Regions from separate parts of the Kitasatospora sp. NPDC001261 genome, predicted to be linked through region 1. Evidence: predicted binding sites of a transcription regulator. Region 1 holds the regulator's gene; each other region holds the start of a gene.
The links. Region 1 encodes HrcA, which represses chaperone genes, less so after heat shock. Its sites were predicted from a motif close to TTNGCACTCNGNNNNNCNGAGTGCNAA; they were not measured.
Positions count from the first base shown of each region.

Region 1 (2,264 bases):
ATCCGGGTGCCGTTGTCGACACCGGCCGGGATCTTGACGGTCAGCGTGCGGCGGGCGCGCACCCGGCCGTCGCCGGCGCACTCCGGGCACGGGGTCGGCACGACGGTGCCGAAGCCCTGGCACTGCGGGCAGGGGCGGGAGGTCATGACCTGGCCCAGGAAGGACCGGGTGACCTGGGAGACCTCGCCCTTGCCGCGGCACATGTCACAGGTCTGCGCCGAGGTGCCGGGGGCCGCGCCCTCGCCGCTGCACGTGGTGCAGGTGACGGCGGTGTCGACCTGGAGCTCCTTGGTGGTGCCGAAAGCGGCCTCCTCCAGGGTGATCTCCAGCCGGATCATGGCGTCCTGGCCCCGGCGGGTGCGCGAGCGCGGGCCTCGCTGGCCGGCCGCGGCGCCGAAGAAGGCGTCCATGATGTCGGAGAAGCCGAAGCCCGCCGCGCCGGCGCCGAAGCCGCCCGCGCCGCCGCCCGGGGACAGCGGGTCCCCGCCGAGGTCGTAGACCTGGCGCTTCTGCGGATCGGAGAGCACCTCGTAAGCGGCGTTGATCTCCTTGAACCGCTCCTGCGTCTTCGGGTCCGGGTTGACGTCCGGGTGCAGTTCGCGCGCCAGGCGCCGGAACGCCTTCTTGATCTCGTCCTGCCCCGCATCCCGTCGGACGCCGAGTACCGCGTAGTAGTCCGTGGCCACCAAATGCTCCGCTTGTTCCGCCTGTAGTAGTGCTGCGACTGGTCACCGCCGCCGGATTTCCGACGGCGGCCTTTGCTAGGACTCGGCCAGGATCTGGCCCACGTACCGCGCCACCGCTCGCACCGCCCCCATTGTGCCCGGGTAGTCCATCCGGGTCGGACCGATCACACCCAGTTTCGCCACGCTCTCGTCGCCCGAACCGTAGCCGACCGAGACGATGGACGTGGAAGTCAGCCCCTCGTAGGTGTTCTCCCGCCCGATCCGGACCGTCATCGCGGCGTCCGCGGTCTCACCCAGGAGGCGGAGCAGGACGACCTGCTCCTCCAGGGCCTCCAGCACCGGCTGGATGCTGAGCGGGAAGTCGTGCCCGAAGCGGGTCAGGTTGGCCGTGCCGGCCAGCATGATCCGCTCCTCGTTCTGCTCGGCGAGCGTCTCGAACAGGGTCGCCAGGACCGTGCTGACGGTCGGCCGCTCGGCCGGTTCGAACTGCGCCGGCAGCTCCTCCAGCAGCCCCGGGACCTCCGGGAGGCGCCGGCCGGCGGCCCTCGCGTTGATCCGGGCCCGCAGGTCCGCCAGCACCGTCTCGCCGACCGGGCCCGGGCAGTCGACCATCCGCTGCTCGACCCGGCCGGTGTTGGTGATCAGCACCAGCATCACCTTGGCCGGGGCCAGCGCCACCAGCTCGATGTGCCGGACGGTGGAGCGCGTCAGCGAGGGGTACTGCACCACCGCGACCTGCCGGGTCAGCTGGGCGAGCAGCCGCACGGTGCGCGCGACCACGTCGTCCAGGTCGACCGCGCCGTCCAGGAAGTGCCGGATGGCCCGGCGCTCGGGGGCGCTCATCGGCTTGATCTCGGCGAGCTTGTCGACGAAGAGGCGGTACCCCTTGTCGGTCGGGATGCGGCCGGCGCTGGTGTGCGGCTGGTGGATGTAGCCCTCCTCCTCCAGCGCCGCCATGTCGTTGCGGACGGTCGCCGGCGAGACCCCGAGGTTGTGCCGTTCCACCAGGGCCTTGGAGCCGACCGGCTCCTCGGTGCCCACGTAGTCCTGCACGATCGCGCGGAGCACGGCGAGCTTGCGTTCGTCCAGCTGGCGGACCTCACCGGCCATGGGGCACGCACCTCCGTCTTCGCACGTTGTCCGACTGTGTCCCTTGCTGCTGCGGGCCGCTCCGAAGACCCTTGCCCTGGCACTCTGAACACGCGAGTGCCAAAACCGTACCTGCCAGTGTAAGGCCCGGGTCCTACGGCAGGAACGGCCGGACCGGGGTGATCCTCCCCGCAGTTCCGCTCACGGCCCGCGGGGCCCCGGCGGTTCGATCCTCCCGGCGCCGGGGTGGTGCCGGGAGGCCGTCCGGGTGGCAGCATCGAAAGCGACGGCGAATGGAGGAGCAAGCGATGTCGAGCTCGGGCCAGCACACCCGTTTCGCGCCGGACCGCGGCCTGACCGGCCGCATGGTCGCGACGATGTTCGTGATCGGGCTGCTGTACGTCGGTTTCACCGGCCTGCTGATCGCGCTGCTGCGCGGCGCCTGGCCACTGATCGTCCTGATCTCAGGCGGGCTGTTCGTGGCCCAGT
Region 1 is NZ_JBIAXP010000001.1:504,252-506,515, forward strand. It holds gene dnaJ (molecular chaperone DnaJ) at 1-686, opposite strand, end outside; gene hrcA (heat-inducible transcriptional repressor HrcA) at 762-1,796, opposite strand; gene htpX (zinc metalloprotease HtpX) at 2,084-2,264, shown strand, end outside.

Region 2 (2,264 bases), on a different contig from region 1:
GCGACGATGCCCTCCTCGACGGCGGCCTTGGCGTTGCGGACGGCGTCCTCGATGCGGTGCTTGCGCTCCTTGAGCTCCACCTCGGTGGCCGCGCCGGCCTTGATGACGGCCACGCCGCCGGCCAGCTTGGCGAGGCGCTCCTGGAGCTTCTCGCGGTCGTAGTCCGAGTCGCTGTTCTCGATCTCGGCGCGGATCTGGTTCACGCGGCCCGCGACCTGCTCGCTGTCGCCGCCACCGTCGACGATGGTGGTCTCGTCCTTGGTGATGACCACCTTGCGGGCGGTGCCCAGCAGGTCGATGCCGGCGTTCTCCAGCTTGAGGCCGACCTCCTCGGAGATCACGGTGCCACCGGTGAGGATGGCGATGTCGCCGAGCATGGCCTTGCGGCGGTCGCCGAAGCCCGGGGCCTTGACGGCGACGGACTTGAAGGTGCCACGGATCTTGTTCACGACCAGGGTCGACAGGGCCTCGCCCTCGACGTCCTCGGCGATGATGACCAGCGGCTTGCCGCTCTGCATGACCTTCTCCAGCAGCGGGAGCAGGTCCTTGACCGAGCCGATCTTGGAGTTGGCGATGAGGATGTACGGGTCCTCGAACGTCGCCTCCATCCGCTCCAGGTCGGTGGCGAAGTAGGCGGAGATGTAGCCCTTGTCGAAGCGCATGCCCTCGGTGAGCTCGAGCTCCAGACCGAAGGTGTTGCTCTCCTCGACGGTGATGACGCCTTCCTTGCCGACCTTGTCCATGGCCTCGGCGATGAGCTCGCCGATCTGGGTGTCGGCGGCGGAGATGGAGGCGGTGGAGGCGATCTGCTCCTTGGTCTCCACGTCCTTGGCCTGGGCCAGCAGCTGGTCGGAGACGGCCGCGACGGCCTTCTCGATGCCGCGCTTCAGGGCCATCGGGTTGGCGCCGGCGGCGACGTTGCGCAGACCCTCGCGAACCAGGGCCTGGGCGAGCACGGTGGCGGTGGTGGTGCCGTCACCCGCGACGTCGTCCGTCTTCTTGGCGACCTCCTTGACGAGCTCCGCACCGATCTTCTCGTACGGGTCCTCGAGCTCGATCTCCTTGGCGATGGAGACACCGTCGTTGGTGATCGTGGGGGCGCCCCACTTCTTCTCCAGCACGACGTTGCGGCCCTTGGGGCCGAGCGTGACCTTCACGGCGTCGGCGAGCTGGTTCATGCCACGCTCAAGGCCGCGGCGAGCTTCCTCATCAAAGGCGATGATCTTGGCCATCTGAAGTGGTCCTCCGGGACACGGTCGACTGCTCGGACCAAGGGGTGCCCGCGACGGACGGCCCTGGTGTGCGGGGGTCCATTCCCCTACCGCTCCCGGGGGCCTCACCGACCCGGTCCGCTGTCACTCTCACGCTGTGAGTGCTAACGCCAATGATTAGCACTCCGGGTGGTCGAGTGCAAGCCCAATCGACGATCCGCGAGCCGTCGCCGGAGCCCCGGCGGAGCCGCGTCGGGGAACGCCGACGGGCCCGTACGACACGCGTCGCACGGGCCCGTCGAGAAGCGAGTGGTCACCAGCCGTAGGGCCGCGCCGAGCTCCTGGAGTCGGAAGGGGTCAGACCGCCGCGCGGACCATGTCCGCCTGCGGGCCCTTCTGTCCCTGGGAGATCTCGAACTCGACCCGCTGGCCCTCCTCGAGGGTGCGGTAGCCGTCCATCTGGATCGCGCTGTAGTGGACGAAGACGTCCGCACCACCGTCGACCGCGATGAAGCCGTAGCCCTTCTCCGCGTTGAACCACTTGACGGTGCCCTGAGCCATTCCGAACTCCCCTAGTGCTGTGCTGGCCCTTCACGTGCCCGCAGGTCGCGGGCCCGGGTTGGTTGAAGGCCGGCCCGGGGAACCCCCCCTGGGCGCAGCCGTGCACGCCGCAACCATCCGCGCGGAACGCCGGGCGGCCTCCGGTGAGCGGGTGATTGCGTCGACCGCCGCTGAATGTATCCGGATCGACGCCCTCTGCAACAGGGCCAACCGCCGGTAATTCCGCCAAGGCGTCAAGGGACAGGACGGATCGAATCGGAATAATCTCGGCATTCCACGCCGGACATAGCGGACGAATTACTCAAATGCCCGCGCGAATTCTGACATCTGCCTGACATGTTTCACGGTCCGCCCCCGACGGCCGGACGCCCCCGGGCCGAGCACTGCGGGGGCCGAAAGGGAAACCCTGTTCCCAGCCGAGCCACACTCTACTCCGACTCGACCCGGAAATATTCCCGCCGGAATGCGAGCGGTCGCCCGCGCATACGGAGA
Region 2 is NZ_JBIAXP010000023.1:164,550-166,813, forward strand. It holds gene groL (chaperonin GroEL) at 1-1,232, opposite strand, end outside; gene ACFY4B_RS29015 (cold-shock protein) at 1,569-1,772, opposite strand.
Region 2: the regulator HrcA is predicted to act here: its motif matches at 1,389-1,415, upstream of groL (chaperonin GroEL).

Region 3 (2,264 bases), on a different contig from region 1:
CGGGGCCATTCTCGCGGGTCGGCCGGGTGGCCGGTCGGCCGGAGCGGCCGCGCGGCGTTCACCGGCCGATGACGGGGACGTCGGAGGTCAGCCAGAACACCAGCGGCATCAGCGGCGCGGCCGCCAGCGCGGCGTACGGGGTGATCCGGTACCCGAGCCGCCGGGTGCCGAGGCCGGTCAGTGCCAGCAGGACGAGCATCACCACGACGCCGAAGACGTCCAGGGCCTCCACCCCGGGGCCGTACAGGGCGAGCAGCTTCAGCCAGTTGAGCACGAACGACCCCGACGGACGCCGCCGCGACGGCCCCGGCGACCACCACCGCGGCGAGCACCAGGTCCGGCGCCCAGTGGACCGGCGGCCGCCCGGGCACGCCGTGGGGCCGGCTCACCGGAGCCACCCCGCGCCGGCGAGGGCGGTCAGCAGGGCGGGGCTGACCGCGGCGGCGACCGGGGTGATCCGGTAGCCCCGCCGGTGGGTGTACCGGGCCACCGCCACGACCGGGACGAGCAGCAGCGCGGTCGCGGCGCCCCGGGCCGCCCAGCCGCCGATCGCGGGGTGGGCCTCCAGCGCGAGCGCGGCCAGGAAGGCCGCGATCCAGCCGAACCCCAGCAGCGAGGCGGCCCCCAGGACCGTCAGCAGCGCGAGCAGCAGGTCCGTCGGACGGCCGACCGGGCGCAGCGGGTCGGCGAGCGGCAGCCGGTTCACCGCCACAGCACGCCCGAGGAGAGGACCGCCGGCAGCGCGAACGGGGCGAGCCCGGCGGCGACCGGGAGGAGCCGGTAGCCGGACCGCCGGCTGCGGAAGGCCACCACGAGGCCCGCCGCCAGGGCGACCACCGGGGCGGCCAGCATCCCGATGCCCAGGAAGGCCCACCCGCGCCCGTCCCCGTCGTCCCCGTAGCCGGGGATGGTGCCGAGGCAGGCGACGAGGAGGAAGGCGACGAACGGCAGCACGCCCCCCAGCAGGGGCAGCGACAGCAGGGCGAGGGCGGCGTCCTTGGGCCGGGACGGGCCGATGCGCACCGGGATCGAGGTCATGGCAGGAGTCTGGCGGGGCCGGGCCCGGTCGTACATGAGTACGGCTACTCATTCGCGAACCGGGGACTTCCGGGACTCGCCGTTGGCACTCTGGTTGACTGAGTGCTAACACGGCCCTATGGTCATCCTTGGCACTCACCACTAGGGGAGTGCTAACGCGACGACGTGTGTCTGACCCCCGCGACGGCAGGCCCGCAGGATCGCCCCTACCCGTTAGAAAACCCCGTAATCTCCGAAGGGGAGCTCGGACGTGACCACCAGCAGCAAGGTTGCCATCAAGCCGCTCGAGGACCGCATCGTGGTCCAGCCGCTCGACGCCGAGACCACCACGGCCTCCGGCCTGGTTATCCCGGACACCGCCAAGGAGAAGCCCCAGGAGGGCGTCGTCCTGGCCGTCGGCCCGGGCCGCTTCGAGGACGGTCAGCGTCTGCCGCTCGACCTCGCCGTCGGCGACATCGTCCTGTACTCGAAGTACGGCGGCACCGAGGTGAAGTACAAGGGCGAGGAGTACCTCGTCCTCTCGGCCCGCGACGTTCTCGCGGTCATCGAGAAGTAAGACGTACCGACCCGCCCCGGATCCGTGTCCCAGTGACAGGGGCCCGGGGCGTGGTTGTTGGTTCACGTAGTTCGGCGGCCGGTGGGCCGGCCGCAGCCCCGAGGGAATAGGGAACATGGCGAAGATCCTGCAGTTCGACGAGGACGCCCGCCGCTCGCTGGAGCGCGGTGTCAACAAGCTGGCCGACACCGTCAAGGTGACCATCGGCCCCAAGGGCCGCAACGTCGTCATCGACAAGAAGTTCGGCGCCCCGACCATCACCAACGACGGTGTCACCATCGCCCGCGAGGTCGAGCTGGACGACCCGTACGAGAACCTTGGCGCGCAGCTCGTCAAGGAGGTCGCCACCAAGACCAACGACGTCGCGGGTGACGGCACCACGACCGCCACCGTGCTGGCCCAGGCCCTGGTCAACGAGGGTCTGCGCAACGTCGCCGCCGGTGCCGGCCCGGCCGCCCTGAAGAAGGGCATCGACAAGGCCGTCGCCGCGGTCTCCGAGCACCTGCTGTCCGTCGCCCGCGAGATCGAGGGCAAGGACGACGTCGCCGCCGTCGCCTCCCTCTCCGCGCAGGACACCCAGGTCGGCGAGCTGATCGCCGAGGCGATCGACAAGGTCGGCAAGGACGGTGTCATCACCGTCGAGGAGTCGAACACCTTCGGCGTGGAGCTG
Region 3 is NZ_JBIAXP010000006.1:59,701-61,964, reverse strand. It holds gene ACFY4B_RS09805 (SAM-dependent methyltransferase) at 1-1, opposite strand, end outside; gene ACFY4B_RS09800 (hypothetical protein) at 59-274, opposite strand; gene ACFY4B_RS09795 (hypothetical protein) at 386-706, opposite strand; gene ACFY4B_RS09790 (hypothetical protein) at 703-1,038, opposite strand; gene groES (co-chaperone GroES) at 1,289-1,594, shown strand; gene groL (chaperonin GroEL) at 1,710-2,264, shown strand, end outside.
Region 3: the regulator HrcA is predicted to act here: its motif matches at 1,121-1,147, upstream of groES (co-chaperone GroES).